DNA from 2 places in the Paenibacillus sp. FSL R5-0345 genome. Region 2 is predicted to be linked to the other one. Evidence: riboswitches for the same ligand, from Rfam matches in the RefSeq annotation. Region 2 holds a riboswitch; the other holds the start of a gene.
The links. A riboswitch is a leader RNA that binds a small molecule or an ion and turns the genes downstream of it on or off. The one in region 2 is predicted to bind thiamine pyrophosphate.
Positions count from the first base shown of each region.

Region 1 (15,472 bases), 2.5 Mb from region 2:
ATGGAGTCCGTACGACGTGCTTCAAGCAAGTCGTATGTTCCTACCACTTCTAAGGAATTATTCTCCTTAATTAATTCTGCGTGATATTTCCCCATTCCTCCAAAGCCAACGATGACTACGGAATGTATGTTTGAGCTCATGACTTCCACTCCTGATTCTCTATTAATTATCTGATGTGCCGTCAAAATACACAGCGCGACCTGTACGTGAAGATTCATAAATAGCTTCCAAGATTTGAGTAACAACGAGGGCCTGCTCAGGTTTAACTACAGGTTCCTTGTCTTCTCTAACCGCCTCAAGCCACAAGCGAGCTTCACGATCAGATTCATTTTCCTGTCCTCCATCAAAGAACGCTACTCCACCAGCAGACAAGTCTACTTTGGTCTCATACAGACGTCCACCACGGTCACCGTTTAGGCGCAGACCATCCTTCATATCTGCACCACCTTCTGTACCTGCAAGAAGCGTTTGAGCTTCTCGATACTCAGATACATTTAGTGCCCAGCTGGATTCAAGTACAATTGTAGCACCATTTTCCATGGTAATAAATCCAAAAGCAGAATCTTCCACCTTAAATTGCTCAGGATCCCAAGGACCAAAGGCATTTCCAGCGTTCTTTCGGTTACTCAGCTTATGGAAAGACGAGCCCATAACACTGCGTGGTTTATAATTATCCATCATCCATAAAGTAAGATCAAGTGCATGCGTACCGATATCGATCAGTGGGCCGCCGCCTTGCTTTTCTTCATCCAGGAACACGCCCCAAGTAGGAACCGCACGACGACGAAGGGCAATTGCTTTTGCATAATAGATATCACCTAGTTCGCCGTTTTCGCAGAGTGCTTTAAGGTATTCACTATCCGAACGATAACGGTTCTGGTAAGCGACAGACAACTTCATCCCCGTACGCTTCGCAGCGTCCAACATTTCTTGTGCTTGGGCAGTGGTTTTAGCCATTGGTTTCTCGCACATTACATGGTTACCTGCTTCCAATGCAGCAATAGTAATCACGGAGTGACTGTCATTCGGTGTGCAAACATGAACAATATCAAAACCGCCAGCTTTCAATAGCTCGGTGTAATCTGTGTAAACAGCAGCACCCTCAGCACCATAGGTCTTAGCTGCTTCCTGAGCACGTTCTTCAACGATATCGCAGAAAGCTACCATTTCAGCATCCTTTTGACGTGACAAACTTGGCATATGTTTTCCATTTGCGATCCCACCGCAACCTACAATAGCAATTCTCAACTTATTAGACATGAACTTTTCCTCCTTGATTTGCGTATGCTTTTACCCATTTCAAACTATCTTCTACACTTTCTAATGGTGAACGACTGCAGAAATCCTGTTCTACTACCGCCCACTCCACATTTGCCTGAACAGCTGCATCTAAAATTGCAGTAAGGTTCACTTCACCTTCACCTAGTACAACCGTTTCCGGTGAACCGTCTTCGTGTTTCTTCAGATCCTTCAGATGGATGATCGGCAGTCGACCTGCGTACTTGTTGATATATTCAACCGCATCATAGCCCGCATGATGTACCCAGCAAGTATCCATTTCCACTTGTAGCAGGTCAGCCGGCACCTCTTCAAACAATCCATCAAAAGCAGTTCGGTCACTATCCCCATATTTATCCGTTAATTCGAAATCATGATTGTGATACAGAAGAACCGCTCCGCCCGCTTTGCATTTTTCTCCAATAATCTTCAGGTTCGCGGCAACTTCTTCATAGTTACGTTGTTCTTCTGACAGATAAGGAACAATCAAATGAGGATTTCCAATCTCAAGATTGTAAGAAATCTCTGCTTCTGTATCATTCAACAATGCGTCATAAGGACGATGTGCGCCGAGCGCGACCAATCCAAGCTCATTTAGCAATTGTTTAACTTCTGCTGCAGTACGACCGAAAAAGTGAAAAAACTCTACACCTTTATATCCAAGGGCTGCTACCTTGCGCAGTGTTCCTTCGAAATCCTGTTCCAGTTCTTCTCTAAGTGTGTACAATTGCAGACCTATCTTCAGCATGTTCTAATCACTCCAATGGGTTTAGGGTTAGCTTACTAATTCGTTTAAACTTCTTTCCGCTGCTCGTCCCCAAAGAGATCAATAGCAGCAATCACTTGAACAATAATGCTGTTGCAGAATTGACTAATCTGATTCCCATTAGTTTCCTTTAACTGCCATTCTTGTTTGCATAGCTAATATCGACTCCGTATAGCGTAGATGGTCGATTTCTTTCTTTATTGCTTAGGTACATAGTAATATGAAAGCGTATATAATAAAATGAATAATATGATTAAAACATGAACAATCTGATTATCATTTCTGAACATCAAGGAGGAACCATGACTCAATCAACTACCTGTCACGTATTATCCGCCGGATTTTCTTTTCACCGCAAACCTTTTCATATGTCTCACAGTCATGGAAATCAGAACTATTTAATTCGTCTGCAAACAGAGGGTCGAAGCAGAGCAATGATCGACGGTGTGATGACTCCAGTGGAGAGCGGCGATATCATGCTCTTCGCTCCTAATGATCCTTATTATTTAATCATTGATAAGGAAGAGTATCCTGTAGGTAAGCCGCGGATTGAAAGCGGAGATTATCATATTTTTTGTGAAGGAACATGGATTGCTGAATGGTGGGAACGTGCTCAGAGACCCTCACTCTTAAGTGTGCCTTTAAGTGAGAATTTTCTCGGCTTGTTTCGCCAGCTGATTCTTGAGCATAGACGTCTTTCGGATTTCTCACCAGCGATATCTGCCTGTTATTTACAAATCCTATGTATGGAAATCGACCGCCTCATTACAGATCAGCCAGCCATTTCACCAAAAGGTTACCTAGCTTACCGCATGAAGCAATATGTAGAGGAACATGCAACCTTGCCTTTTCTCTTAGAGGATGTTGCAGCGCATGTAGATATATCTGTCTCCCGTGCCGTTCATTTGTTTAAGGAAGCCTTCGGTACCAGCATTATTAAATATGTAAATGATGTCCGGTTAGAGATGGCAAGAGAACGAATAACCTTCAGTCCAATGCCGCTGGAGCAAGTAGCAGAAACCTGTGGTTTTGCAAATTACACTTATTTTCACCGCGTATTCCGAAGTCGATTCGGCATGTCTCCTAGACAGTACCGTGTACACAGCAGAGCACAAGTATGATTAAAGATACGCCGCATAAATGAAAACAGGGCTGTCCCTTTAGTAGATAAACTACTTCAGGCATAGCCCTTGCTTCAATACTCATACAAAACTCTGGTTGGTGAGATTATTGTTTTTCAGCTGAAATAATTAGGAACATTGGTCTTCGATCCTCGTCCTTCATCCACGGATCGTTTTTCATTTCTTCTGAAGGCTTAGGCTCTCTAACTGCTTTGATAGCAAACCCGGCTTCAATCAAGTCATTGAAATAGGTTGAGATGGTGCGGTGATACTTAATCACATTTTCTGTTAAGAAAGTGGTCTCACGCAATCCCTCAGTCTGATAATGATCGACAGGCCAATGTAGACGTTTTCCTTGGTCATCCACATACCAGTCTTGTTCATTTCGAGAAGTAAAGATGGGATGTTCCACTGAAAATATAAAACTGCCGCCTGGCTTTAGGTAAGTATGTACCTTTCGGCAAATAGCTTCAAAGGACTCGATATAATGAAAGGCCAGTGAACTAATGACCACATCAAATTGTTCGCTCGCAAAATCAATATCCTCAATCGGCATCTGGATATAAGAGATTGCTGGGTCGTTTGTTTTTTCACGCGCTTCTTGAAGCATTTTTTCAGAGATATCTACGCCAATGACTGAACTTGCCTGCTGCTCACGTGCATACAAACAGTGCCAGCCAAATCCGCAGCCTAAATCAAGAACACTTTTATTATGTAAATCTGGGAGGAGTGACTTTAGTACATGCCATTCTCCTGCGGCTTCAAGTCCCCCAATGGAACGTGGCATTTGCTTATACGCTGAGAAGAAATTCGTATCGTCATATTTGTTTTGTTTCATTAGTTACATATCTCCTATCCATCTATGTCTTCTATCAGTATATTCTTAGTTACATCACCTTATCAAATTGCCAAATGAAAAGGAGCATCATCTTGGAAGATCCGCTCCTTGTGTTTATTCTTATTCAGTTGCTGTTGCTTGCTCGGCGTTAATCGTACATGCTGTGAAATGGCGCCATAATCCCCATTGGATCTTCGACTTTGAGCTGCGCACCAGGTGCCTGAGCGCTCTGCCTTTAACAAGGCTTTTTGTGTTTTGGTTCGTGCCATATGGCACCACTCTCCTATTCATTAGTGAACTGTAAGACAACTATATTTTAACATAATTCAGACTATGAGCGCAGCCGGAATTCCGTTACAATGAGATCACTGCTAGTGTTCTAACTTATTTAAATAGATTCGGAGGTTTTAGTGATGAGATATGATGTTTTGTACGAAGGTGCATTTGCAATGCTGAAGGTATATCTAGATCCAGGCGAAAGCGTTAAAGCTGAAATGGGCGCTATGGTTGCAATGTCTCCCAACGTCGAATTAAAAGGAACCGCTGATGGCGGAGTTATGCGAGGTCTGGGAAGAATGCTCAGCGGAGAAAAATTCTTCTTCCAGGAGCTCAGAGCTATCCGTGGTCAAAGTGAGGTACTACTGTCTCCTGGATCATTGGGTGATATCCAAGCTATCGAATTAGATGGTTCATATAAGTTGTTAGTTCAAAAGGATGGTTTCTTAGCCGGAACGGAAGGCATTCAAGTCAATACCAAAATGCAAAATTTAACGCGCGGTCTCTTCTCTGGTGAAGGCTTTTTCATTGTAGAAATCAGTGGTAGAGGAACTGTATTCCTGTCCTCCTTCGGAGCCATCCACGCCATTAACTTAGCACCTGGTGAAGAGATGATTATCGACAATGGGCATCTTGTCGCTTGGCCAGATTATATGGACTACAAGGTAGAAAAAGCAGCCTCTGGCTGGTTAAACAGTTTAACCAGTGGTGAAGCGCTTGTCTGCCGATTCCGCGGAGAAGGTGTGATCCTCGTGCAAAGCCGTAACCCTGGAAGCTTTGGAACATGGATTAAATCCTTCGTGCCCACACGAAGCTAATAAAAATGACATAGCCTTTCCCATAAGTAGGATCTCCTTAACTGATTAAAACGCAACGTAGCGCTTCTCCGTTTTTTAAGAAGCGCTGTTTGCGTGCAAATTAAGGAATATCTCCCTATAAATCAACTGATTTGTTGTGACATATAGATATTTTGCCGATTTATAGGGAGGATTTCCCCATTTCCATTCATATCACTTTCCGAAAAAGAAGCTGCCCCCTAAGCAGTATTTACTACTTCTGAGACAGCTTCTTCTTTTAGTTAGATAGCGGCTTAAGAGACCGCTTTGTTTGCTTTTTCTTTTTTGCAGCCTGTTCGTTTACATGTGCCATAAGTACCTTTGAAATCAAGACGGTGATCCGTGACGTTAAAGCCATATTCACGTTCCACTCTTTTCTCCAGCTCCACCAGCCAGTCATCCTTAATTTCCTCCAACCTGCCGCACACGCTGCATATCAAATGATGATGCATGTGGGAATGATCGTTCCCGCGCAGATCGTATCGAGCAACTCCATCTCCGAAATTCATCTTTTCAACAATGTGAAGCTCGCATAAGAGCTCGAGTGTACGGTATACCGTTGCCAGCCCTAAATGCGGATAGCTGTTCTTAACAAGCATATATACTTCTTCTACACTAAGATGATCTTTCTCATTGTCGAGCAATATTTTCACTATAGCTTCACGCTGGGGCGTTAATTTATACTTTTGCGCCGCAAACAGCTGACTGATATTTGAAATTTGATCCATTTGATCTCCTACCTTCCCGGAATGATTTAACATCCGTATCCACTGAGACGTACCCATTTATGCATCAAAATATTAAACGTAAATAGTAATCGTTACGATATAATCATATCAAAAATAATCACGAATGAATAGAGCCTGACATCATTATAACATTCTAGCTCTCTTATCCAAAGTTCTTTCATTCATTCCTGCCTATTTTTCTGCCAAATTCTACTTTTTCGTGAAATTATATAGGTTTGACCGCAACCTTTCCATATTTTTCTGCGTTTAATTATTTGATAGCGGCCACGAGGCCTATCCATACAACGAGGTGAAATGACCATGAATATGAAAAAAAGAACGTTAGCCGCGATTACAACTGTTACCATTCTCTCCTTCTCTTTGGGTGGCCAAATATTTGCAGCCGGAAATACCTTTAAGGATATTGATAACATAAACGGTAAAGAAAAGATCATTTCTTTAAAGAATCAAGGCTTAATTAAAGGGGTTAGTGAATCCCAATTCATGCCTAGCTCCAAAGTAACAACAGCTCAAGGAATTCAATTCATCTCAGGGGGTCTCCAGCTTAGTCTCGCGGCCATCGATTTCAACAAAGCTCCTATTGCCAGCGGCTTGTTCACTAAAGTCAAAGATAAAGCATGGTATGCTGAAGCTTTTATCAATGCTTACTACAACCATGTCGAGCTTCCCAAAGATATTGACCCTACCAAAACAATGACCAAAGAAGAGTTCACTAATTACTTAGTACAAGGAGTCGAAGGCATTGGTAATCTGCCAATGATAAATATTGTGCCAGTAGATATCACTGACGATACTGCGCTCAACCCTTCCTATCAAGGCAGTGTTCAACGATCGCTTAAATACAAGATCAATAGCTTAGACGCTAACGGGAAGTTTAATCCGAAGAGCGAAATTACGCGTGCCGAAGCTGCCATTATGCTCTATAACGCTTTGGAATTTCTTAAGACCGGTATTAAATCCTAATCAATTCGCGGCACTTCACTGATCTGAATGATGTATACGAAAAAGCAGCCCAGGTATAAACCTGAACTGCTTTTTTTTTGCGTGTTGATCTTCTTCTATCCTTCTTCACCACTAATTCTATTCAGAAATTGCAGCGCACGGGGATGTTTCGGGTGCTCAAGAACTTCTTGCGGAGTCCCTTGCTCTAGAATATGGCCTCCATCCATCAGAATGATCCGGTCAGCCACATCGGCAGCAAATTTCATTTCATGAGTCACAATCACCATTGTCATTCCTTCTGCTGCCAACTGTTTAATAACTTTAAGCACTTCCCCCACCAACTCAGGATCGAGCGCCGAGGTGGGTTCATCGAACAATAGCACCTCTGGATCTACTGCCATAGCACGAGCGATGGCAACCCGTTGCTGCTGGCCACCTGACAGTTGGTGCGGATAAGCATCCGCTTTGTCTGCCAAACCTACTTTACCTAACAACTGAAGGGCACGTCCGCGTGCTTCATCCTTGGATCGTTTCTGGACAGTCACTTGTCCCTCCATCACATTGCCGAGTGCAGTCATATGCGGAAAAAGATTATAGGATTGAAAGACCATGCCTGTTTTTTGACGTAACGCCAAAATGGACTTCTGCGGGATTTTCTTGTTTTCCGAGAAATTAATTTTAATATCGCTGAGTGATAAGCTTCCTTGATCAGGGACTTCAAGTAGATTAAAACAGCGTAAAAGCGTTGTTTTACCAGAGCCAGATGGGCCTATAATGACCAGAACCTTACCAAGTTCCATCCTGAGATCAAGACCCTTTAATACCTGCAGCTCACCGAAGGATTTATGCAAATTAAGTATTTCAATCATCATAGTCCCTCCTTTAGCTCGCAGAGAAACGACTCAGTCGTTTCTCCAAGTAATTTTGAAGTGCTGACAACACTGAGCAAAATAGTAAGTAGAACAACCCTGCTTCGCAGTAGATCAACAGTGGCTCATAGGTGGTGGAAGCAACCTGCTGTGCTGTTCTGAACATCTCCGTATAAGTAATAGTCGCTGCCAGAGAAGTGTCTTTGACCAAGCTAATAAAGGAATTCGATAACGGCGGTACAGAGACACGGGCAGCTTGTGGAAGAATAATGCGTCGAAGCGCTTGCGCACGAGTCATCCCAACGGAGAAGGCCGCTTCCCACTGACCTTTATGTATCGACAGGATAGCAGCACGTACAATTTCAGATGAATAAGCCCCAACACTAAGTGTAAACCCAATGGTCGCGGCTATAAATGGGTCTAGTACAATTCCAACTGCAGGCAAACCATAGAAAATAATAAATAATTGTACTAACAAAGGAGTTCCGCGAATGACCCATACATAAAAACGAGCGATTAGCATCGGTAGTACCCATGGGGAGAGACGAGCCAGTGCAGTCAAAATCGCTATTATCAGTCCCAGCACAAAGGATATCAATGCTAAAGGAATGGTAAAAGCCACCCCCGCTTTTAGCAGGGGTAGCAGTGAATCTAAAAAAATTTGTATTTTTCGGTCATCCATTTTCAGACATCCTTTTTAGCTCCAGGCTAGTTTAGCTTCTGAAACCTTGAATTATTTTGAAACGTCAGCACCAAAGTATTTCTCAGAAATCTTTAAATAAGTTCCATCGCTCTTCATTTCAATAATTGCATCACTAACTGCTTTTACCAAGTCGTCGTTTCCTTTTAGGAATACAGCGGCACTTTCCGAACCATTAGGAATCTCATCCACCACTTTAATTTTCACATCAGGCTTCTGCTTTTTCAGGTCCAGATAAGACAATCCATCATTTACCGTTGCATCAATGCGGCCTGAGGTCAGTAAATCCACCGCTTGATTGAAGCCGTCTACAGCAACGATTTCAGCGCCGTTCTCACGAGCGATTTCGGATAGATTACTGGTCAGAGATTGTCCTGATTTTTTACCCTTAAGATCCGCAAATGCTTTAATATCCTCATTGTTTTCACTCACAATCAATACCGCTTTAGATACGATGTATGGCTCAGAGAAATCATATTTCGCTTTACGCTCTTCATTAATGGATACTTCGTTAAAAATAACATCAAACCGCTTAGCGTCCAATCCGGCAAAGAGACCGTCCCACTGTGTCTCAGAAAATTCAGGGTCAGCACCGAGACGCTTTGCTACTTCCTCAGCAATTTCTACGTCAAAACCAGTCAGTTTTCCCGATGCATCGTGATACGTAAAGGGTGCATAGGTTCCTTCGGTTCCTATCCGTAATTTGCCGCTCGCTTTAACAGCTTCCAAGCTATTTTTCGCAGTTGCAGCAGTTCCGCCATTCGTTCCAGCTGAAGAGTTGTTGGAAGTATCGGTATTATCGGTATTCGAATTATTGCCGCACCCCGCTACAAACACCACGGTTAACACCAATAGAATAGTTAAACTGAGTTTTTTCATTATAGAATCCCCTCTCTTTACCCTTATATTGCCCATTCTTATAATAATTCTTCATAAGATCCTCTCTTTACATCTCAGAAAGTTATGGTATATTTATAAACAAATTAAATATGGACCTGTTATTTCACTAGGGGAGTCGGCCGACTGAGACGGAGCTTTATGCTTCGGACCCTTGGAACCTGATCTGGATCATACCAGCGGAGGGAAGTGGAGCAGAATTTTCATCCCATGCATTTTTTAGTGTTCCTATGCAGAATGAACTTTTTGACCCATTTGTTTCCCTCCGGAAATGAATGGGTCTTTATTTGTTTACTTTCAATTACAAAACTTAGGCATATGCTTCCGAAGCAAGTTTTGTACGAAGTTCCTCAAGTAGCTATGCTATACAAAACTTAGGCATATGCTTCCGAAGCAAGTTTTGTACGAAGTTCCTCAAGAAGCTATGCTATACAAAACTTTTAGGAGGTTCTATCATCACGACAATCCTATCCATTCAAGACTTAGCCTACTCTTTTCCTGAGTCTAAACAGCTCCCTGTATTTGCAAACTTAACCATGGATATTAAGCAAGGTGAGTTTGTCGCTGTTATCGGGGCTAGCGGATGCGGAAAAAGTACGCTTTTCAAAACCATAGCAGGCTTGCTAGAACCCACTCATGGAAAAATAATGATTCATTCGGGTCGGCCAGCGGCATCTAATCGCTTAGGTCAGATCGCATACATGCCGCAGCAGGATTTGCTATTACCGTGGAGAACGGTGCTCGACAACTGCCTTTTACCCTGGGAAATTAAGCCAAGGTCCACTAAACAACAGACAATTTCACACATTCGAGACCTGCTGTCACGCTTCGGTTTAGGTGATGTTGAGAAGGCATACCCTCATGAGCTATCCGGTGGTATGAAACAGCGGGTCGCATTTCTTCGCACGCTAGTGTCTGGCGGCGGTGGAAGTCTTATGCTGCTAGATGAACCGTTTGGAGCGCTCGACGCTATGACCAAACGTGAGATACACCGCTGGTTGTTAGAGCTTTGGGATGAACTGAATCAAACAGTGATGCTCATCACCCATGATCTCGAAGAAGCACTATTACTAAGCGATCGGATTTATTTAATGTCTGGAGGCGCACATAGCGAATTACAGGAGATCGTTGTTGATTTGCCGAGGCCAAGACATTACAAAATGAACTATGAACCCCGTTTTATAGCATTGCGGGAAGAGTTGGAGCGGAGACTGTATGCAGCCCATACCTTTTAAAAAACAACTAGACAATTATGGCCCCTTCATTTTACTAGTGTTGTTCGTTGTTGCGATCTGGGAATCTGCTGTTCGTCTTTACTGGATTCCAGCTTTTATCCTCCCTGCTCCTTCAGCAATAGGTATCGCATTGATCGAGCATAGGCAATTACTCGGACAGCATTTATTGGCAACGCTGCAGGAAATATTAGTAGGTTTTGTACTTTCGGTTATCTGTGGTGCATTGCTGGGTACTGGAATGTTCTTATTTCGACCGCTTGAAAAGGCCATCTATCCTTTCCTTATTATCAGTCAGACGATCCCATTAATTGCGCTATCTCCCATTTTTATTATGTGGTTCGGATATACGCTGTGGAGCAAAGTCGCTGTAGTTTTTCTAACTGCTTTTTTTCCAGTCGTTGTGAGTACATATGATGGGCTTCGTACAAGTGGTCAGGCATATAAGGATCTATTATTAACCTTTAGTGCAAACCGCTGGCAACTGCTTACAAAAACACAAATCCCGCTGGCGCTGCCCTCTTTTTTCTCAGGACTAAAGCTATCCATTGTGTACTGTGTAATTGGAGCAACCATCGGCGAATGGCTCGGCGGCAGCAAAGGGCTTGGTTACTTTAGCCGAAGAATGGCTGGGAATATGCAAAGTGACGAAATGTTCGCCGCAGTATTTCTGTTGTCCGCGCTCGGTGTAATGCTGTTTCTGATGATAGCTCTGCTAGAAGCATTATTTTTAAAGAAAAGAGGATCTAATCGATGAATACTTTAATCATTCAAAAAAAATGGCTTTTACCCTTATATCTCATCTGTTTTGTCCTAATCTTAAGCAGCTGCGGAAATACATCCAAAGTAAGTAATGCTTCAAATAGCGAAAACAAACAAACGCACAAGCTGACAATCATGCTCGATTGGTATCCCAACGCCGTTCACTCATTTTTATATGCGGCTGAGCAAAATGGTTATTTCCAAGAGGAAGGTCTGGATGTAGAGATCCAAATGCCGGCAGACACCAATGATGCACTAAAGCTTGTAGCAGCGAATCAAGTTGATTTAGCACTTAGTTATCAGCCTCAGGTGCTTATGGCACGTAGTGAAAAGATTCCAGTACGTTCGATTGCAGCGATTGTAAGGCATCCGCTTAATCATTTAATGGTGCCTCATTCCGGAGATATCCAAAGTCCTAAAGACCTTACAGGTAAACAAATTGGGTATTCTTCCATCCCACTTTATGAAGCCATGATTCGTACAATGATCCAGAGCGACGGGGGTGACCCCAACGCCAGTAAACTAATTGATGTAGGCTTCGACCTTATTCCAGCAATTGCGACCGGGCAGGTAGATGCCATTATGGGCGGGTTCATTAACCACGAACAATTAATTCTCGAAAAAGAAGGGCATCCCGTTCACTCGTTTAATCCCACAGACTTCGGAGTACCCGATTATTACGAGCTAGTCCTTGTCGCCAGTGAGCAAGGGGTACAAAATTCCGAGTCCTACTTCAAAAAGTTTCTAAGCGCCATTACAAAAGGACAACAATTTGTCCAGGAAAATCCGGAAAACGCGTTAAAGTTACTGCTTGCACACGAAGATGCGACCTCTCCACTAGATAAGGAAATAGAAGAAAAGAGCTTGCAGATTCTTCTGCCTCTAATGAATGCAGGTGACCAAAATTTTGGTTATCAAGAGCCAGCGTCTTGGGAAAAGGTACGACAGTGGCTATCCGACAATGATTTACTGTCTAACGACATCAAGGCAGAGGATGCTTTTATCAATCTTTAACCATTAGCTATTTGCTCATTAAACTTGAGGAGGAAATATCATGAGTTATCTATCCAAAGTACGGGAATCCAATCCACTGGTCCACAATATAACCAATATCGTCGTAGCCAACTTCTCAGCAAACGGGCTTTTGGCGCTCGGTGCCTCCCCCTTTATGGCGGATGCTCACGAAGAAGTGGTGGATATCGCCGCATTTTCAGCTGCAGTGGTACTAAATATCGGCACACTGAATGACTATGCCATTCAATCCATGGTGCTCGCAGGACAATCTGCGAATAAGCAAGGGGTTCCCTTAGTTCTTGATCCAGTAGGTGCGGGAGCAACTTCATATCGAACAGCTGTCACTCAAAAGCTAGTGAATGAGATGCAAATTACCGCACTACGTGGGAATGTGGCTGAAGTTGCCAATGTTATTGGTGAAAGCTGGTCTATTAAAGGGGTGGATGCAGGCGAAGGGGATGGCGATGTAGTCGTCTTAGCTGAGACTGCCGCGCGGAAGTTAGGTTGTGTAGTGATCATCACCGGAAAAGACGATGTTATCACCAATGGAGTTAACACCTACATTACTAGCAACGGTCACCCTATTCTAACGAAAGTAACGGGAACCGGATGTCTGCTCAGTGCAGTAGTCGGGGCATTTCTAGCGGTAAGTGAAGGGGCATCTCTTGCAGCCTCAGTGGAAGCCATCTCATTCTATGGAGTAGCTGCTGAGATTTCCGCTGAACTAACTACTGGCAAAGGTCCGGGGAGCTTTCAAATGGAGTTTCTCAATCAATTGAGTTTGGTCACACCTGAAACGTATAAAGATAAATCAATAATCAAGCAACTCAGATAACGACATACAAAGGAGTGAACGTAATCATGATATCCAAAGCTTTAACCATAGCCGGCTCGGATAGCGGCGGCGGAGCAGGGATTCAGGCAGATCTAAAAACCTTTCAAGAACTTGCTGTATACGGTATGTCCGCACTAACAGCTGTGACAGCCCAGAACACATTAGGTGTTCAAGGCGTATTTCCGTTATCACTGCAAGCTATTACTCAGCAGCTTGATTCCATTGGGCTTGATCTGAAGCCCGATGCTGTGAAGACAGGGATGCTTTTTAACAGTGACATCATTCGAGTCGTAGCAGAGAAGGTTCAGCAATACGGCTGGCGTAATCTTGTAGTTGATCCAGTCATGGTTGCTAAAGGCGGCTCTACGCTATTACAACAAGAAGCTGTCCAGTCCTTAATCAAACATCTTCTCCCGCTAGCCTTAGTGACGACGCCTAATATTCCAGAGGCTGAAATGATTACTAACATGAGCATCACTACAATCGACGATCGTAAAGAAGCGGCCACAATCATCCATGCCATGGGCTCTAGTTATGTAGTGCTAAAAGGTGGGCATGATACCGCAACTAAAGCTGTTGTAGATCTCCTATATGATGGTCACGAGTTCATCTTTATGGAGAGTGAACGAATTCAGACCAGGCACACACATGGTACAGGCTGTACTTATTCAGCAGCAGTTACTGCCGAGCTTGCTAAGGGTAAATCTGTTCCTGAAGCTATAAACATAGCAAAGGCTTTTATACAAGCAGCGATTGAAGACGAGCTGGGCATAGGGGTTGGACATGGTCCGACGAATCATTTTGCTTATCAGAATAGATTGCGAGGGATGAACCTTGAAGCGAATAGACAGTGATCAACTACGGGATTTATTAAAAATCTATTTCATTATGGGTAGCGTGAATTGTCAGATAGCCCCAGCCAAAGTACTAAAAGAAGCCGTCGCTGGAGGCATAACGATGTTTCAATTTCGTGAAAAAGGTACCGGGGCATTAACTGCTCAAGTTAAATTTAATTTAGGAAGACGGCTCCAAAAAATATGTCGTACTAACGGAGTTCCTTTTATCGTTAATGACGATATTGATCTAGCCATCGCCCTTGATGCGGACGGCATTCATGTAGGACAAGAGGACACCCCTGCCCTAGCGATTAGGCAACTGCTTGGAGAAGATAAGATCATTGGTGTGTCCGCTCATTCGCTCAGCGAAGCGCAGCAGGCCATAGCAGATGGAGCCGATTATCTAGGCATTGGACCTATTTATCCTACCTCTTCCAAAGACGATGCCCAAGCTGTTCGAGGCACATTAGTTATTGAGGAAATAAGAAACAGCGGCATTACGATTCCTTTGGTCGGTATAGGAGGCATCACGGAGCACAATGCAGCTCCGGTATTAGCTGCAGGTGCGGACGGTATCTCCGTGATCTCAGCGATTGCAGGCGCTGAAGACATCGCCTTAGCAGCCAGAGGATTTGTTCACGAAGTTAATTTAAGCGGGACATAAGCTCACTTAGCTCTTCTCCGCTCAAAGGACGCCACTGTCCTCGCTCCAAACCATCAATCGTTATATTCATAATTCTTATTCGCTCTAGTTTAAGTACTCTATATCCTAACTCCTTGCACATTCTGCGTATTTGCAGATTAAGGCCTTGAGTTAGGATAATTCTAAACTGACATTCCGCGATCCGAAAGACCTCGCAAGGTTTAGTTGTAACGCCAAGAATGTCCACACCACTAGACATTGCATTTACGAATTCTGGCGTTATCGGCTTGTCAACATGAACTACATACTCTTTTTCGTGTCCATTCTCGGAACGCATCATTTTGTTTACGATATCTCCATCGTTGGTTAACAGAATGAGGCCTTCCGAGTTTTTATCTAATCTCCCGATCGCAAAAATCCTTGAAGGATATCCTACAAAATCTATAATATTCCCTTCTACATTTGGGGCAGCTGTACAGGTGATACCGATCGGCTTGTTCAGAGCGAGATATACCGGCTCCCCTTTGCTGGTTGTTATGGGCTCTCCATCAATCCATACGATGTCTTCTGGCTCTATAAGAATATTTGCCTCACAGACGACGCCATTCACACTGATCCGGCCTGCAGCAATTAATCGTTTAATTTCCCTTCTGGAACAGAAGCCTGTTTCGCTTATATATTTATCAATTCTCACTAATGATCCTACTTTCCATCTGATACTGACACTTGCTTATATCCATAAAAAAACACCTGATTTTAACGATCAAAATCAGATGTTAACTTTCAGGAATAACCTAGTTTAAGGGAGCTATTTCGTGCTTCCACTTTTTTTCACGTTATTGCCCTTGCTTCCATTTGCATCTTTAGCGCCTGGACCC
Region 1 covers NZ_CP009281.1:2,897,557-2,913,028, reverse strand. The annotation lists gene R50345_RS12655 (Gfo/Idh/MocA family protein) at 1-140, opposite strand, end outside; gene R50345_RS12650 (Gfo/Idh/MocA family protein) at 163-1,260, opposite strand; gene R50345_RS12645 (sugar phosphate isomerase/epimerase family protein) at 1,253-2,026, opposite strand; gene R50345_RS12640 (AraC family transcriptional regulator) at 2,347-3,165, shown strand; gene R50345_RS12635 (class I SAM-dependent methyltransferase) at 3,272-4,003, opposite strand; gene R50345_RS12630 (hypothetical protein) at 4,066-4,272, opposite strand; gene R50345_RS12625 (TIGR00266 family protein) at 4,417-5,097, shown strand; gene R50345_RS12620 (Fur family transcriptional regulator) at 5,370-5,843, opposite strand; gene R50345_RS12615 (S-layer homology domain-containing protein) at 6,165-6,827, shown strand; gene R50345_RS12610 (amino acid ABC transporter ATP-binding protein) at 6,923-7,675, opposite strand; gene R50345_RS12605 (amino acid ABC transporter permease) at 7,689-8,357, opposite strand; gene R50345_RS12600 (amino acid ABC transporter substrate-binding protein) at 8,409-9,254, opposite strand; TPP riboswitch at 9,374-9,477, shown strand; gene R50345_RS12595 (ABC transporter ATP-binding protein) at 9,809-10,507, shown strand; gene R50345_RS12590 (ABC transporter permease) at 10,488-11,261, shown strand; gene R50345_RS12585 (ABC transporter substrate-binding protein) at 11,258-12,280, shown strand; gene thiM (hydroxyethylthiazole kinase) at 12,321-13,115, shown strand; gene thiD (bifunctional hydroxymethylpyrimidine kinase/phosphomethylpyrimidine kinase) at 13,142-13,969, shown strand; gene thiE (thiamine phosphate synthase) at 13,959-14,615, shown strand; gene R50345_RS12565 (pseudouridine synthase) at 14,596-15,288, opposite strand; gene R50345_RS12560 (DUF3934 family protein) at 15,403-15,472, opposite strand, start outside.
Region 1: it holds a riboswitch for thiamine pyrophosphate, as region 2 does, so the genes downstream of both, R50345_RS12595 (ABC transporter ATP-binding protein) here and R50345_RS01975 (ABC transporter substrate-binding protein) in region 2, are expected to answer to the same signal.

Region 2 (15,472 bases):
TTTTTCTGGATAATAAAGAGTTAGAAAATGCCTATTACGGAGAAGATCACTGTGTTTCCCATGAACGGATGGAGCGCACCTATTTACCGTTTGCTGCACATATTCTTTTTCCACGCAAGAAGGATGTAGACTCTTTCCGCCGCTTTTCCAGAGTCAATAATCTGGACTGTATTCTAGAGATTCCTCAGCAGTCTATATTTTTTAAAATTCTCTCGACGGATATATTCATATGTCCTTTTCAGCTTGGATTTGTGACGATACGTGTCCAGCTTGAGGGGGATTCGATTCCCTTTAGTATTGCACTGGAATTCGCGGACCGCTTCCGGACGCTTGAGAATACCTTCGTGCAGGATGACTACACCTATATCCATTGCGGGGAACAGACCTATGAGATGGTAGAGGATTTTGTCTTCCGAAATCTGGTGGATGGACTGGAGCCTTTTCTGGATCACTCGGATATCAATGGGGCTTATTTCGAGACCCTTCCCTTTTTCGTAGATGAAAGAATGCAGGTGCAAGCCTTTTATGGCTTTCAGAGTGAAGGAGATTCTGATGAGATTAGTATAAATATGCGCTATCGCGCCTCTCAGCTTGATGGAATTGATCTGAACGGGAAGCCCTATGCCAGTGCCAGCGATCCAGCGTATATTGCGAACTACTGTCATGAGCATTCCTATAATCGATGGGGCCCAGACTCGTATTATATGATGAATGAGCAGACCTTTTGCTGTCTGACCCGAGCTGAACCAAAGATCGCCGTTAGCCTGGCCAACCAGATGTACGGGCAATATTATTACGGATTTCTACTCAATATTTTCCACAAAATTGTTCTGCTAAAGCTGGCAAATATGCATTCCCGACTACGCATAAACCACGATTATGATGAGATCGACAATTTAATCTACTCGATTAATAAATTCTCGGCAAAGTTTTATTTCTTGGAGCTGATTTCACAGTCGCAAGGACGGGAGATTTTTCTTCAGCTGCGTAAAGTATACGGGAATGACGCTCTGTTCGAGGAAGTAAAAGAAACCTTGACTGACCTGTTTCAGTATCAAGATAAGTTCCAATCGAAGCGCCGGGATAATCTGCTGATGATCCTCACTGTATTTACGGTGGTAAGTGGGATTTATGGCATGAATCAAGTCATTGACGATCTGGATGGAAAGATTCAATGGAGTAAGATGGTTAGCTATTCCCCCTTTGAGTTTCTTGCTCTTTTCGTGATTATGAGCGGGATAATGATCAGTGTTGTCCTTACGCTAGGTGCTCTGGTTACTGAGCTTAAGCGGCGTCATCGCAAGAAACATAAAGATCTGGATTAATGAAATCAGACAGATAAATTTGAAAAATCTAGGAACGTGCTACTAGACATTCCGAGAACAGCCGTCTATAATACACCGTATGCGAGAAATATAAGACATAAAGTATAGATGAAAGCTTATACTTACTTATATTTCACGTGGAAATACCCGTTAACTTCATAGAACCAGGGGTGCTGGAATTGGCCGGCTGAGATTGTATCCCACAAGATACTGACCCTTATACCTGATCTGGATAATGCCAGCGTAGGAATCGCCAATTGGTTTTGGTCCCTGTGACCTTTACTAACCTTGCGCCAAGCCAGCGTCCCGATCACTCGGGGCGCTTTTTTTGTGTAGATCACAAAAGATGTAGAAGAAATGTACATACTACACTTTATGGTTCATGTTGGATGACGGGATCTGGCAACCTTAAAGGAGAGAAGAAGACATGCAACTCAAAAAAGCACTTATGCTTAGCCTCACCTGTATGCTCATTCTTGCGATTGCCGGATGCGGCAGCAACAATGGGAATACAGCCGGAAACAAAGGAAATGCTGCGGATTCGAATGCAGCGACCGGATCAAATGCTCCGAAAGAGCTTACCAAAGTTAAGGTTGCACTGGATTGGACACCGAATACGAACCACACCGGTCTATACGTAGCCAAGGATCTTGGTTATTACGCGGAAGAAGGTCTGGATGTAGAAATCGTTCAACCTGGCGCAGCGGGTTCTGATACTATGGTTACCTCTGGCGAAGCCGCTTTTGGGATCAGCGCTCAGGAAGGATTGACTCTAGCCCGTCTACAAGGCGTTCCCCTTGTCTCGATTGCAGCCATTATTCAGCATAATACTTCGGGTTTCGCCGCTCCAGTAGACCGCAATATTAAATCACCAAAAGATTTTGAGGGTAAAACCTACGGCGGTTGGGGCTCTCCTGCTGAAGAAGCAGCCATGAAGGCGATCATGGACCCTGTAGGTGGCGATGTGAAAAAGGTGAAGCTAATCAGTATTGGTGAAGCTGACTATTTTACCGCAGTCAAACGTGACATTGATTTCGCTTGGATCTTCTACGCTTGGACTGGTATTGAAGCCGAACTGCGTGGTGAGCCTCTGGATATGCTTTACTTGAAGGATTATGCGCCTCAGCTCGATTATTACACCCCTGTGCTGACCACGAGTGAGAAGCAGATTTCTGAGAATCCAGATTTGGTGAAGGCTTTCCTGAAAGCCACATCCAAGGGCTATCAATATGCGATTGATCATCCAGAAGAGGCTGCCGCTACATTATCCAAGGCTGTGCCTGACCTTGATGCCGAGCTTGTCCTAGCTAGCCAGAAATGGCTTAGCCCGAAATATAAGGACGACGCCCCACGCTGGGGAGAGCAAAAAACCGAGGTCTGGCAGAATTACGGCGACTGGATGTATGATTTGAAGCTGCTGGACAAACCGCTGGATGCAGCTAGTGCATTCACGAATGATTTTTTACCGGCGGAGTAGACCGGACTTCCCAAGTTCGTTCAAGATTCGACGCCGAATCTGCTTCCTGAATTACATCGTTATCAAAGTTGGCTTTTTGAACTTACCTATACAATTTGAGAGGATTGATTATTGTGGCTAATACATTATTAAGCATTCAAGTAATTCCTAAGACTCCAAACAATGAGGACTCCATCCCCTACGTAGATAAAGCGATTGAAGTTATTCAGAAATCCGGTGTTAAACATCAGGTGAATCCACTGGAAACTACTATGGAAGGTGAACTGAGCGAGCTCCTGGAGGTTGTCCGTCAAATGCAGGAGGCGCTGATCGAAGCAGGTAGTCCAAGCGTGATCTCCCAAATCAAAATCGCCCATAACCCTAACGGAATCAGCATGGATAAATTGACGGAGAAATATCGGCCGTGAGATCGACCTGGAAGCTAATATGGCCGCCCCTTGTGGCGGTCGTCTTCTTTTTAACCGTATGGCAGTTATCTGTTTCTCTATTCCATATCGAATCCTGGATTCTGCCGAGTCCTGCTGACATTGCTCGCGAATCCACCAGTAATGCCTCAGGTCTCTGGGCTCATACGATGGCTACGCTTCGGCTCACATTAATCGGTTTCCCCATTGGTACAGGTGTAGGCTTGATCGTTGCTCTACTTTTGCATCTTTTGCCTTGGGCCAAACGGGCTTTTTATCCACTCATTATTCTGAGTCAAAATGTTCCCTCTATCGCACTCGGACCGCTGCTAATCATCTGGTTCGGCTTCGGTCTTTTGCCCAAAATCGTGCTGATTACACTGGTATGCTTCTTCCCGGTAGCTGTCGCTGCAATGGGCGGCTTGTCTCAAAGTGATCAGGTCATGATGAATTATATGAAAATGGCTGGCGCAAGCAAGTGGCAAATCTTCACCAAGCTGGAGCTTCCGTCTTCTATCCCGGCACTATTTTCCGGTGTGAAAATATCTGCTACCTATGCGGTTATGGGAGCCGTGGTCGCTGAATGGATTGGCGCGGATAAAGGGATCGGCTATTATATGCTTCTGCAAAAATCGGCTTACCGTACGGATCGGATGTTTGTCGCTATTGTGATTATTGTGCTCCTTAGTCTTGTGCTTTTTGCGATTATCGCATTATTGGAAAAATGGTTAGTCCGCTGGAAACCGCGCCGTAACTCATAGAAAGGAAGATGCCTGTATGTCTCAAGCGACGCAAATAGAGCAAAGAACAACAGAAATCATAAGCTCTCCTGAAGCTCATACTGCACCACCTGCTCTTGAAGTAAGCGGCATCTCCAAGTCCTTCACCCATCGTCGCCGCGAGACGAACGTGCTCAACAACGTCTCTCTTAAGGTAGAGCAGCAAGAGTTCGTCTCGATCGTCGGTCCTTCCGGCTGCGGAAAAAGCACCTTATTCCATATGATCGGCGGACTAGTGAAGCCTGATACAGGAACGATCCGCATGAACGGCAAGGTCGTTACAGGTCAACGCGGTGAGATTAGTTATATGCCGCAGCAGCCTGCTCTTTTTCCTTGGCGAACGATTGAAGATAATGTACTGCTAGCCGGAGAAATCAAAGGTGCTCTGCAGGATGGAGCTCGTGAAGAAGCGCGCCAGTGGCTCGCTAAGGTTGGCTTGAATGGATTCGAACAGGCTTATCCGCATATGCTGTCTGGTGGGATGCAGCAGCGTGCTGCTTTTCTCAGAGCACTGCTGGCTCCGCAGGAGTTGATGCTGCTCGATGAACCTTTCAGCGCATTGGATGCACTAACTCGCAGTGAAATGCAGCGCTGGCTGCTGGAGCTGTGGGAGGAGAATCGCCGCTCCGTGCTATTCATCACCCATAACATCGAAGAAGCGTTGCTGCTCTCGAATCGTATTTATGTATTCTCCGGTCGCCCCGGCTCCATCCTACATACTGTTGACGTGCCATTTCCACGGCCACGCCGTGATGAGATTACGGATTCCCCGGAATTCCTTAAACTCAAACGACAACTGTCACAATGGATGCGAGAAGAACAGGCTAAAAGCGGGAAGCAGCTTTTTGAATAGCGACGCTCCACTCACTTTGAATGAGTGATTAAACAAAGAACCGCCCGGGCTTCAATTAGCCCAAGCGGTTCTTTTGTTTTAACCAGAATAGTAGTTAAATCTTATTGTGCTTGCACGAACTCAGCAGATTTAATTCCGGCTTGACGGCCGAAGATAATGATCTCAGCTACAGAGTTACCGCCGATCCGGTTTTGACCGTGCAATCCGCCTGTTACTTCACCTGCTGCAAACAGGCCAGGAATAGCTGCGCCTTTTTTATTTAATACTTCTGTATTCGTGTTGATCTTCACGCCGCCCATAGTGTAGTGAATCCCAGGTGCGATCTTAATAGCGTAGTATGGAGCGGTGGACAAGTCGTTGTCCATTCCTGTCGTTCTGCCAAATTCAGCATCGTTCTTGTTCTTTACTGCGCTGTTCCAAGTATCAAGTGTCTCTTTTAGCTTATCGGCTGGAACACCGATTTCTTTCGCCAATGCTTCGATGGTATCCGCTTGGATCACGAAGCCCATTTTGTCATATTGTTCAATTGCTTTCACGCGTGATTTGACGCCGGAATCAAAGACAAGCGTTGCCGCTTTTTCAGGAAGTGCATTGATCGCTTCGGTAACTTTATCACGTGTAGTCAATTCATTTACGAACCGTGTGCCTTCGCTATTTACGAGGATAGAACCTTCGCCGCGTACAGCTTCCCCGATCAGATAAGATTTTTCTTGTTGAACTGTTGGGTGAACCTGGATTTGATCCATATCAACGGTGGTTCCGCCAAGTGCCTCGATCATTTTGATGCCGTCACCGGTACTGCCGATTTGGTTAGTAGTAACGTAACCTTCCAAATCAGGTCTAACTGTAGAGATCATGTCCATATTAGAACCGAAACCACCGGTAGTGACAACAACAGCCTTCGCTGTAATGGTTTTTTCATCGGCTTGGTTAAAGAGTACCTTTACTCCGTCAACCTTACCATCTTTTTGGGTGATTTCCTTCACATCTGCGTTCACAAACAATGGAATTTCTTTTTCTTGTATATTCTTAACCAATCCTTTGACAAGGTATTGGCCTACCGCAGAGCCGTCTTCTGGGCGGTGAGTACGTTTTTCGTTCATGCCGCCTGTGATCGTGATATTGTTCAGTCTGATTCCGATCGAATCCAACCAATCAATAGCACTTGCGGAATTATCTACGAAGAAACGAAGCATCTCTTTATCGTTGGTGTCGTGACCACCTTTTAATGTCTCTTCATAAAATAAATCATTGCTATCTTTAATACCTTGATCTTTTTGGAATTTTGTTTCAGAAGCATTCATCCCCGATGAGGATTTACTTGTATTCCCGCCAGCAACTGGCATTTTTTCTAAAATAACCGGGTTCAAACCTTTAGCCTTTGCTTCTAGTGCAGCGGACATTCCAGCACCGCCGGCTCCGACAATAACGATATCATAGCTATCTTTTAATTGATCCAGTGGTGTGTAGCTAGCCTCTGATGCACCAGATACGGCTTCGGTTTTATCATTTTTAGCCGTCTCATTGACCTTACTCTTGTTCTCGTTGCCAGCACTATTACCTGCGCTGTTGCTATTACTGTTACCGCAGCCTGCGATCACGAGCATAACCGAAAGAATGAGAATAAGAGCAGCACTTGTTGTCTTTTTCACCTTTATAACGCCCCTTTGTGAATGTTTTCACATTTATAATAAAGCAAAGATACTATTTTGTGAAGGTTTTCTGTAATTAGTTATGATTACTGTCACATTTTCATGTATATTTTCAATTATTTTTTCATAAAATTCCTCCATTTCAAATACATCTCAGCTCCCTACTCAGTTATTAAAGCTGTGCAGCCTATATACTCTTATATTTCAAAAAAGCCACCCTTTCCAGGGTGGCCATCTGCCTTATTTCCTTATCCTTTTTCCATACAGGGTGTGCAGGCTTAACTAACTGAAATTCTAAAGGAATCCGTAGTTTGAGCGTTACTGGATCACTTAAGGTACATAAGCTATAACTTCAATTTCTACGAGCCCATCCTTAGGCAGACGTGCTACTTCAACAGCGCTGCGAGCAGGGTATGGCTGAGCAAAAAACCTTCCATAAATCTCATTCACCTTAAGAAAATCATTCATATCCTTTAGGAAAACGGTCGTCTTTATTACCTGATCCATGCTTGTACCCGCCGCTTCCAGTATGGCTTTGACATTCAGCAACGACCGTTCCGTCTGTTCCTCAACCGTAGCAGGAAAAGTCCCATTAACCGGGTCTAGTCCGAGTTGTCCTGAAGTATATAGGACGTTCCCAAGCTTTACAGCTTGAGAGTAAGGTCCAATTGCGCCTGGTGCATCCGTTGTTATTACAGTTTCTTTATGCATATTTGTCATTTTAAAAGACTCCTTTATCCAGCTTGTTCATTAGTGTTGCCGTCATATTCCTTTAGCATTTCTGCCTGTTGCTCTGGCGTTAACTTCGCGATACCGAATCCCGTGAAGCCCCATATCGTCGCAAAGATTATTCCTGTCCAACAGAGAACAGCCCAAGGTAAATAATCTAGCGTTGCAACACCCAGCGTACCCGCCATATAAGCACCTGCAGCTGTCCAAGGCAGAATAGGCTCGGTAATCGCCGCTGAATCCTCGATGGTACGTCCCAAGTTCTTCGGATGTAAGCCCCGACGGATATATGCTTCACGTAGCATTTCACCTGGCATTAAGATGGACACCTGACCATTACTTGTAACTCCGATCATCGTAAGACCTGTAACAATTGTTGCTACGATCATTGAACCTGTGGAATGGACGAACTTCAAAAGCTTATTAACAATCAATTCCAAGGACTTGGTCAGAGATATGGTTCCAGCGAACGTGATTGCACAGAAGCAAATGAGAAGTGTCCCCATCATGGAGTTCATTCCGCCACGATTTAGAAGACGGGGTACATCTTCAATAACGTTGGCAGAATCAAACCCAGCAACTTGAACCATAGAAATATTAAATCCATTAACAACAGAAGATACGACATCATTCAAAGTAAACCCCTGGAATACAAGTGCGTTAGCCATAGCGAACATAGAAGAGATCAGCATGACCGGTATTGTCGGTTTCTTCGTAATTGAACCATACAAGATGATTAATACGGGTACTATAAGCAGCAGATTAAAGTCATAAATTGTATTCAACGATCCCATGATTGTTCCAACCTTCTCCGGAACAATAGCGCCTGCGGCATCTGTGTTTAGGCCTGTAATAATAAAAACAACGCTTGCGACAATAAAGGAAGGAATTGTGGTATACAATAAATGTCCAATATGCTCATATAGATTGACACCTGTTGCTAACGCCGCAATATTAGTCGTGTCTGAAAGCGGTGACAATTTATCACCAAAATAAGCACCTGCAACTACTGCACCAGCCACTGCTGCTAGGTTTGCATCCATACCCGCGCCAACGCCCATAAAAGCAACCCCGATCGTTCCCGCTGACCCCCAAGATGTGCCCGTACAAAGCGAAACGGCAGCTGTCGCAATAAATGCGGTAATAAGCAGAAATTGTGGACTAATAATTTTCAATCCATAGTAAATCATCATCGGAATCGTTCCACCAACCATCCATGCCCCAATCATAAAACCAACCATGATCAGAATAAGAATGGCGGGCATCGTTTTCGCGATCTTACCAGCGATAGATTCTAGTATGTCGTTATAGCTATAACCAAGAATAATCGCGATAATACCAGCAACAACCGCTGAGGTAATAATAAGTGGTTCTGGTGGTAATTCAAACAACACATACCCTAAACTAAGTAGCACAATCATCGTAATAATCGGCAATAGCGCTAAGAACATCGTCGGCTGTTTCTTGACTCTTGGTGTTTCTGATTTGGACATGATTATTATCCCCCTTGATACGGATCTGAAAAAGGCTACTAACGAGGTCTTTCAAGGTCATTGATAAAGATTTTTTTTATTATGAATTTTTTAATGGATAGGCCCGGTACAGCCGATGAAAAGCTTCTTGTAACATGGGCAGTGGCGTTGCAATATTTAAGCGAATAAAGCCTTCTCCTGATGCCCCAAAACCTGTTCCAAAGCTCACACTAACCTTCGCATCGGACTCAATCCACTGCTTTAGCTCTGCTTCGTTGGTGCTAATTGCCCTACAATCCACCCATAATAGATAGGTTCCTTCTGATTCGATCACGCGAAGCTCAGGCATATATTCAGCTATATAAACTTTCACCCAATCGATATTGGCCGTGATATAACCTCGTAATTCTTCCAGCCATTCATCGCATTCCGTATAAGCCACTTCTAATGCAGGTACTGCAAAAAAGGTTGGGTTATGACAGCCTGCTTGCTGTAAGCAATGTCTAAATCTCTCACGCAGCTGATCATTCGGAATCACGATGTTAGCAATTTCAAGGCTTGCAAGATTGAAGGTCTTCCCTGGGGAAGTACAGATAAAGGATCGCTGCTCTGCCTCAGTCGATATCTTCCCGATTATCGTATGCTCATGGCCAGCATGGATAAAGTCGGCATGAATATCATCCGATACAATATAAGCATCATATTTTGTACACAAGCTAACGATTCGTTCTAGTTCGGCTCGTGTCCATACTCGTCCAACCGGATTATGCGGTGAGATGAGCAGTACAATTTTAACCCCTTCTTGCATTCGCAACTCCATATCAGCAAAATCTATCTCATAACGCCCGTTCACTTCACGAAGTGGACTTTCCACTAATACGCGGTTATTTAGTTCTACCGATTTAGCAACCGGCTGATAGGCTGGCGTATGGATTAACACTTGATCACCTGGTTGAGTGAAGTTCTGAATGATCAGAGAAACCGCTTGCACAATACGAGGGCAAAACACGATCCATTCTTGCGGAACCTCCCAATCGTAAGCTTTTTTAATCCATCCCTGAACTGCCTCATAATAAGGTGGAAAAGGATCGGTATATCCATATATGCCATGCTTCGCCATCTCCGTTACTCGCTCTATCACCTGTGGAGGGGCTTGAAGATCCATATCCGCGACGGAAAGCGCTATCATTTCTCTGCCCAAAACTTGCGCCATACCATCCCACTTAGCGCAATTGGTCCCATATCGGCTAACAACCTTATCAAAGTCTATTGTCATCTAGCCCACTTCCTCTCTCGAGAGTTCTGTTTATTCTCACTTAATTTTTTGCAAATAACGATAAACTGTTGGCTCAGATATCATCAAGGTCTTAGCGACTTGAGAAACTCCACCTTTAAGTAGAAACACGCCCTGCTCGTTAAGTACTTTCACAAGTTCAATCTTCTCTTTCGAGGACAATCGCTCTGCCGGGACATTAATTTTACCAAGCACCGAATCAATCATGTGCTGGAGTAGGTCATCTACGTTTCCTTGTAAATACTCTTCCGTCTGCTTCTCTACAACCTCTTGTTGTTGTGGTATTAACGGTATTGGTGGAAGTGTTGATCCTCCTTGCAAAATGTTTTGTATCCACTCAGCTGCAACCTCCATATGCGTGACATCAATGTTAATACACATCATACCGACCAATTCGCTGCTGCTGTTTTTAATATAATAAGTAGCGGAGCGAAATACCTGACCTTGCGAACCACGCGCTTTATAGTTAGCAATAAACGGTTGCTCACGGTAGGACTCATCTTTCAACAGCTTAAGCACGAGATCTGTTGAACTATCGCCTACTTTACGCCCACTAATGTATCCGTTCTCAATAAAAATAATTGAACGCTCTGGATTGCTTATATCATGAATAACAACCTCACATTTTGAACCTATAATTGAAGCAATAAAAGAAGCAATTGGAAAATAGGACTCCAGGCAGCTGCGATCTTCTAACATGTGAGCATCTCACTCCTTTCGTTTTACGTCTTTTCTATTTTGATAATAATTTATTATCTTGATAAGATTTTATTACAACATTCTTAAAAAAGCAATCAGTAATATATTGGAATTGTTCCAGCCAATATTCTCTCTTAAATACTTAGGGCATATTTCCTGTAAAGCGATAACAAAAAAAAGTCTTTCACTATTTCTACAAATTGCAGAAATAGTGAAAGACTATATTTACTGCTGTACCTTATTTCCTAATCATAGCTCGATACACGAATTTAGGAAGAACTGCTTGCCTGCGCCAGCGCGACTTTTGTCCTTTGGCCACAGGTGCGAATAAGAGTCGATGCAGCCACTCCAAATTGAGTTTCTTCCATATCGCAGGGGCTGGAGTCACTTTTCCCGCTATAACATCCAAGCTTCCCCCCACGCCAAACACAACCTTAACCTGAGAAAGCGCCTGTTTATGCTTATAAACCCACTTGTCAGAGTATGGAGCCCCCATCGCGACAATCAGGAAATCTGGCTGTGCGTGCTGAATCTCTGCCACAATGGCCGGTTCCTCTTCTTTAGCAAGAAAACCATTATGTCTTCCGGCAATTTTAACATTCGGATAAAGCTCTGTAATCTTTTCAACCGCTTTACAGCTGGTATGCTCATCCGTGCCTAAGAAATAAAAGCTCCAACCCAGCTTATTCCCTTGTGCGAGCAGCTCAAGAAGTAGTTCATACCCCGTAACTCGTTCAGCTATAGGGTCACCTTTTCTTCTCGATGCCAGCACAATGCCAATCCCATCAGGAGTAATCAAATCTGCCTCATGGAGTATGGTTCGAAGCAGCTCGTCCGATTGGCTTGTTATCGTAATTTCCGGGTTCGCCGTAATCAAATGAAATAGCTTCGGTTCTCCGGATTGAATATGTTCTGTTAGATGAAGCGTTGTCTCATCAAGTGTTAGCTTTGAAAATGGAACGCCTAATATGGAGACTGTCCCAGCCATTTAATCACCTCTTACTGAAAAGTTCATTCCAGTATACCTTACCTTATTCTATAAGGATAGTCAGTGTCATCTTGCAACGATATATGTAGTACCCTTTTGCCCTTGCCCAAATATAATGAAGCATCTAGTCATTTGAAGAGGGGGTTATATCATGGCGTTACCCACCATCATAACCACAGTTCCCACATCCGTACCCGTCGGAGATATTGAGGTAAATCCCATAACCAATCGGGTATACTTCGTAAATCCTAATACTACAGCCGGAACTGTCGGTGTTTTGAGCACCCTAACCAATCGGATCATTGCAACCATCCCGGTAGGTAGATTTCCACTTAAGCTTGCAATAAACCCAAGAACAAACCGTGTGTATGTCACCAACTTCCGCGATGGGACAATATCTGTAATTAACGGACGGACAAACCGTGTAATTAAGACCCTCCAAGTAGGCAGCAACCCTGATAGTGTTAACGTTAATGTTCGAACGAACCTGATTTATGTGTCGAGTGCCTCTGGCATCGTAACCGTCATCGATGGCAGATCGAACAGCATTCGGACTACTATCCAGATCGGCGGTCGCCCTTCCGCGATCGTCATTAATAAACGTACCAATCGCATTTATGTAACAAATACGATAAACAACTCCGTATCTGTCATCAACGGCTGTACTCAAACTGTGATCGCAACTATAAAAGTCGGCAACAATCCAGTGATCACACCAGCGCTAAATCCGGTAACAAACCGTATTTATGTAGCGAACAACTTAAGCCGCTTTCTTTCCGTGATCAATGGCCGCACCAACAAGCTCCTCAAGAATGTACAGCTTGGACGGCTACAAAGCGAGGTCATCCTTAATCCGCTTACGAACCGTGTTTACGTCTCCAGCGCTCAACAGGTTAAACAAGGGAAGCTTTTTGTGCTTAATGGAAATACCAATAAGGTGATCGCAACTAGAGTGTTATCTTCCTCCTCCAGCACATTCATCAACCCGATTACAAATCATTTATTTGTCAGTAATTTCAATAAGAACAGAATGTCCGTATATAACGCCAGTACGTTTAAAAGAATTGCGGTATTCCCCTCCGTAACAGGCGTAAATATTGCACTTAATCCACTATCGAACAGGTTATATGTCGCGAACGACAAATCTATCACAGTTATTCAGGATGGTCCGAGATTAACACATCGTTTTAAGTAATCTTCATAAATTAACATTAGCAAAAAAAGGCGCATCACCTATAAGGTGAGCGCCTTTTTGAATATAGACTAATGCGTTGTAACCTGCTTAGCAGCTACTTTCTTTGCAGTCACTTTCTCTTCTGCCGTTTCCTTTGGCTGTACGCCTCTTTTAATAAAGAAGGCTAGAATAAATGCAATAATCGCTACGCCTACAGATACTAAGAATGCATCGTTAATTCCTTCAATAGTGGCTTTCGCAATGACTTGATTTTGTATACCAAGCAATTGGTCTGCCGAAGGTTTAGTCGTTAATTTACTTACAGCATCAGCGACCATATCCTTCACATGTGAAGTGGTACTGTTAGACATAATGGTTACGAGCAGTGCTCCGCCAATCGCCCCTGATACTTGCTGAATCGTACTGTTCATGGCAGTACCATGCGGAGTATATTTGGCTGGGATCGAGTTCAGACCATTGGTCATAACTGGCATCATCACCATAGAGATCCCGAACATTCTCACAGAATACAGAATCATGAGTGTCGAATACTTAGTCGTTTCAGTCAAATCACTAAAGAAATACGTACTGATCACTACAATCGCTAAGCCGATTAGCGCTAACACCTTACCGCCGAATTTATCGAACAATTTACCTGTAATTGGTGACATTACACCCATAATTAGCGCACCAGGCAACATTAGAAGTCCCGAATCCAGCGGTGAAATTCCTCTAATATTTTGCAGGTAGATCGGCATTAGCATCATCGCAGAGAACATTGCCATATTCAGTGTAATCGAAATCGCTGAAGATAAAGCGAACATCGGATATTTGTACACTCTGAAGTTAAGCATAGGCTCCTTCATCTTCATTTGGCGCATAATGAAGATCACTAATCCAATCGCTCCGATAATAAGTGCAGAGTAGACCATTGGATCATCCCATCCTTTGTTCCCAGCGGAACTGAAGCCGTATAGAAGACCCCCGAACCCAATCGCTGATAGAACTACGGATAAGAAATCGATCTTAATCGCCACATCTTTTTTAGGATCATGCAATTTAAAAAAGGCCAGAATAAACACCAATACGGCGATTGGAGCAATCATAAAGAATAGAACAGGCCATTCATAGTGCTGAATAATCCAGCCGGATAATGTAGGTCCGATCGCTGGTGCAAAAATCATAACCAACCCGAACATCCCCATAGCTGAACCACGTTTCTCAGGAGGAAAGGTTGTGAACAATACGTTCATTAATAATGGCATCATGATCGCTGCCCCTGAAGCCTGAACCATTCTGGCGATCAACAACACAGGGAAACTTGAAGCAAAGCCTCCGATAAAGGTTCCTATCGCAAATAATCCAATGGCGATTAAGAATAACCGTCTCGCAGTATACTTTTGAATCAAAAAGGCTGTTGAAGGAATCATGATCCCGTTCACTAGCATATAACCTGTTGATAGCCACTGTACCGTTGAGGCACTGACATCAAAATCCTTCATAATCGATGGTAAAGCTATATTGAGTAGAGTATTACTCAGTAAAGCAACAAAAGCACCAATCATGAGGATTGCCAAAATCCCGTAAGACGCTTTACTTTCTTTTGCTTTCATTTTGGAATCCTCCATTCTATAATCATACTAACGGTTCAAATTTGAACTCTAGTTACAAACCAGTGTACAATATAATACTCTCTTATTTCCTGCTTGGCAAGACAAAATTCATTTAAAATTGAAATTGTATTAAGTGGAAATATAAGCTAGTCTATATTGGAACAAAGAGTCCAGCTTAAAGGGGCACCTCAGATGATAAATAAACGCAAAGAGCAAGTGATTCATAAAGCACATGAACTATTTATTGAAAAAGGCTACCACGCCACATCCATTCAGGATATTTTGAATCATAGTCGTATCTCCAAAGGATCTTTTTATAACTATTTTCCTTCCAAGGGGGATCTTTTTAAGGCTGTATTCACTTCTATTCACATTCAGCTGGAAGAAGGGCGAAATTCACTGATCATTGGTCAAGATCCCTCTGACATTAAGATATTTGCCGAGCAGATTCAGTTGGTCATGAAAATTAATAAAAAAAATAAATTGTTACAGCTTGTTGAGGATGCTCTGGTCTCCAATGATCCAGACTTAATAACGTTTATCAAAAAAACGAAGTTCAGCCTGCTAACCTGGGTATATGAACGTTTCCTTCATATCTTCCCTGAAGATAAGAAACCCTATTTACTGGATGGAGCCATCATTTTTAACGGGATTCTGCAAAATATGCTGCAAATCAACAGTGCTATGAATGAAGTCATCACTTCTGAGCAAATCATTAATTATTGCACTACTCTTATCCAAACTATTGTTGAAGAAGTAAGTCAAAGAGGCATTCAGCTCATCTCCCCGGATCACGTGGACAAGTTATTGCCCGCTTCGGAATACTCTGACTTTTTCAATAATGATTTATCCTTTGCCACCATAAGCTTGAAGAAAATTATAGAGAGATCCTTTGCGCCCGGTGATGCGAACCTCACTAATTATCTAAAGCTGTTATACTTTATCCAGGAAGAAATCATGAACAATAAGGAACCAAGACAGTTCTTAATCGAAAGCGCTCTGCTATCCTTAAG
Region 2 covers NZ_CP009281.1:427,429-442,900, reverse strand. The annotation lists gene R50345_RS01980 (hypothetical protein) at 1-1,325, shown strand, start outside; TPP riboswitch at 1,482-1,592, shown strand; gene R50345_RS01975 (ABC transporter substrate-binding protein) at 1,753-2,802, shown strand; gene R50345_RS01970 (thiamine-binding protein) at 2,916-3,209, shown strand; gene R50345_RS01965 (ABC transporter permease) at 3,206-3,967, shown strand; gene R50345_RS01960 (ABC transporter ATP-binding protein) at 3,984-4,838, shown strand; gene R50345_RS01955 (flavocytochrome c) at 4,940-6,490, opposite strand; gene R50345_RS01950 (RidA family protein) at 6,821-7,210, opposite strand; gene nhaC (Na+/H+ antiporter NhaC) at 7,225-8,712, opposite strand; gene R50345_RS01940 (MalY/PatB family protein) at 8,792-9,967, opposite strand; gene R50345_RS01935 (helix-turn-helix transcriptional regulator) at 10,004-10,684, opposite strand; gene R50345_RS01930 (WecB/TagA/CpsF family glycosyltransferase) at 10,923-11,672, opposite strand; gene R50345_RS01925 (YncE family protein) at 11,824-12,867, shown strand; gene R50345_RS01920 (DHA2 family efflux MFS transporter permease subunit) at 12,936-14,459, opposite strand; gene R50345_RS01915 (TetR/AcrR family transcriptional regulator) at 14,652-15,472, shown strand, end outside.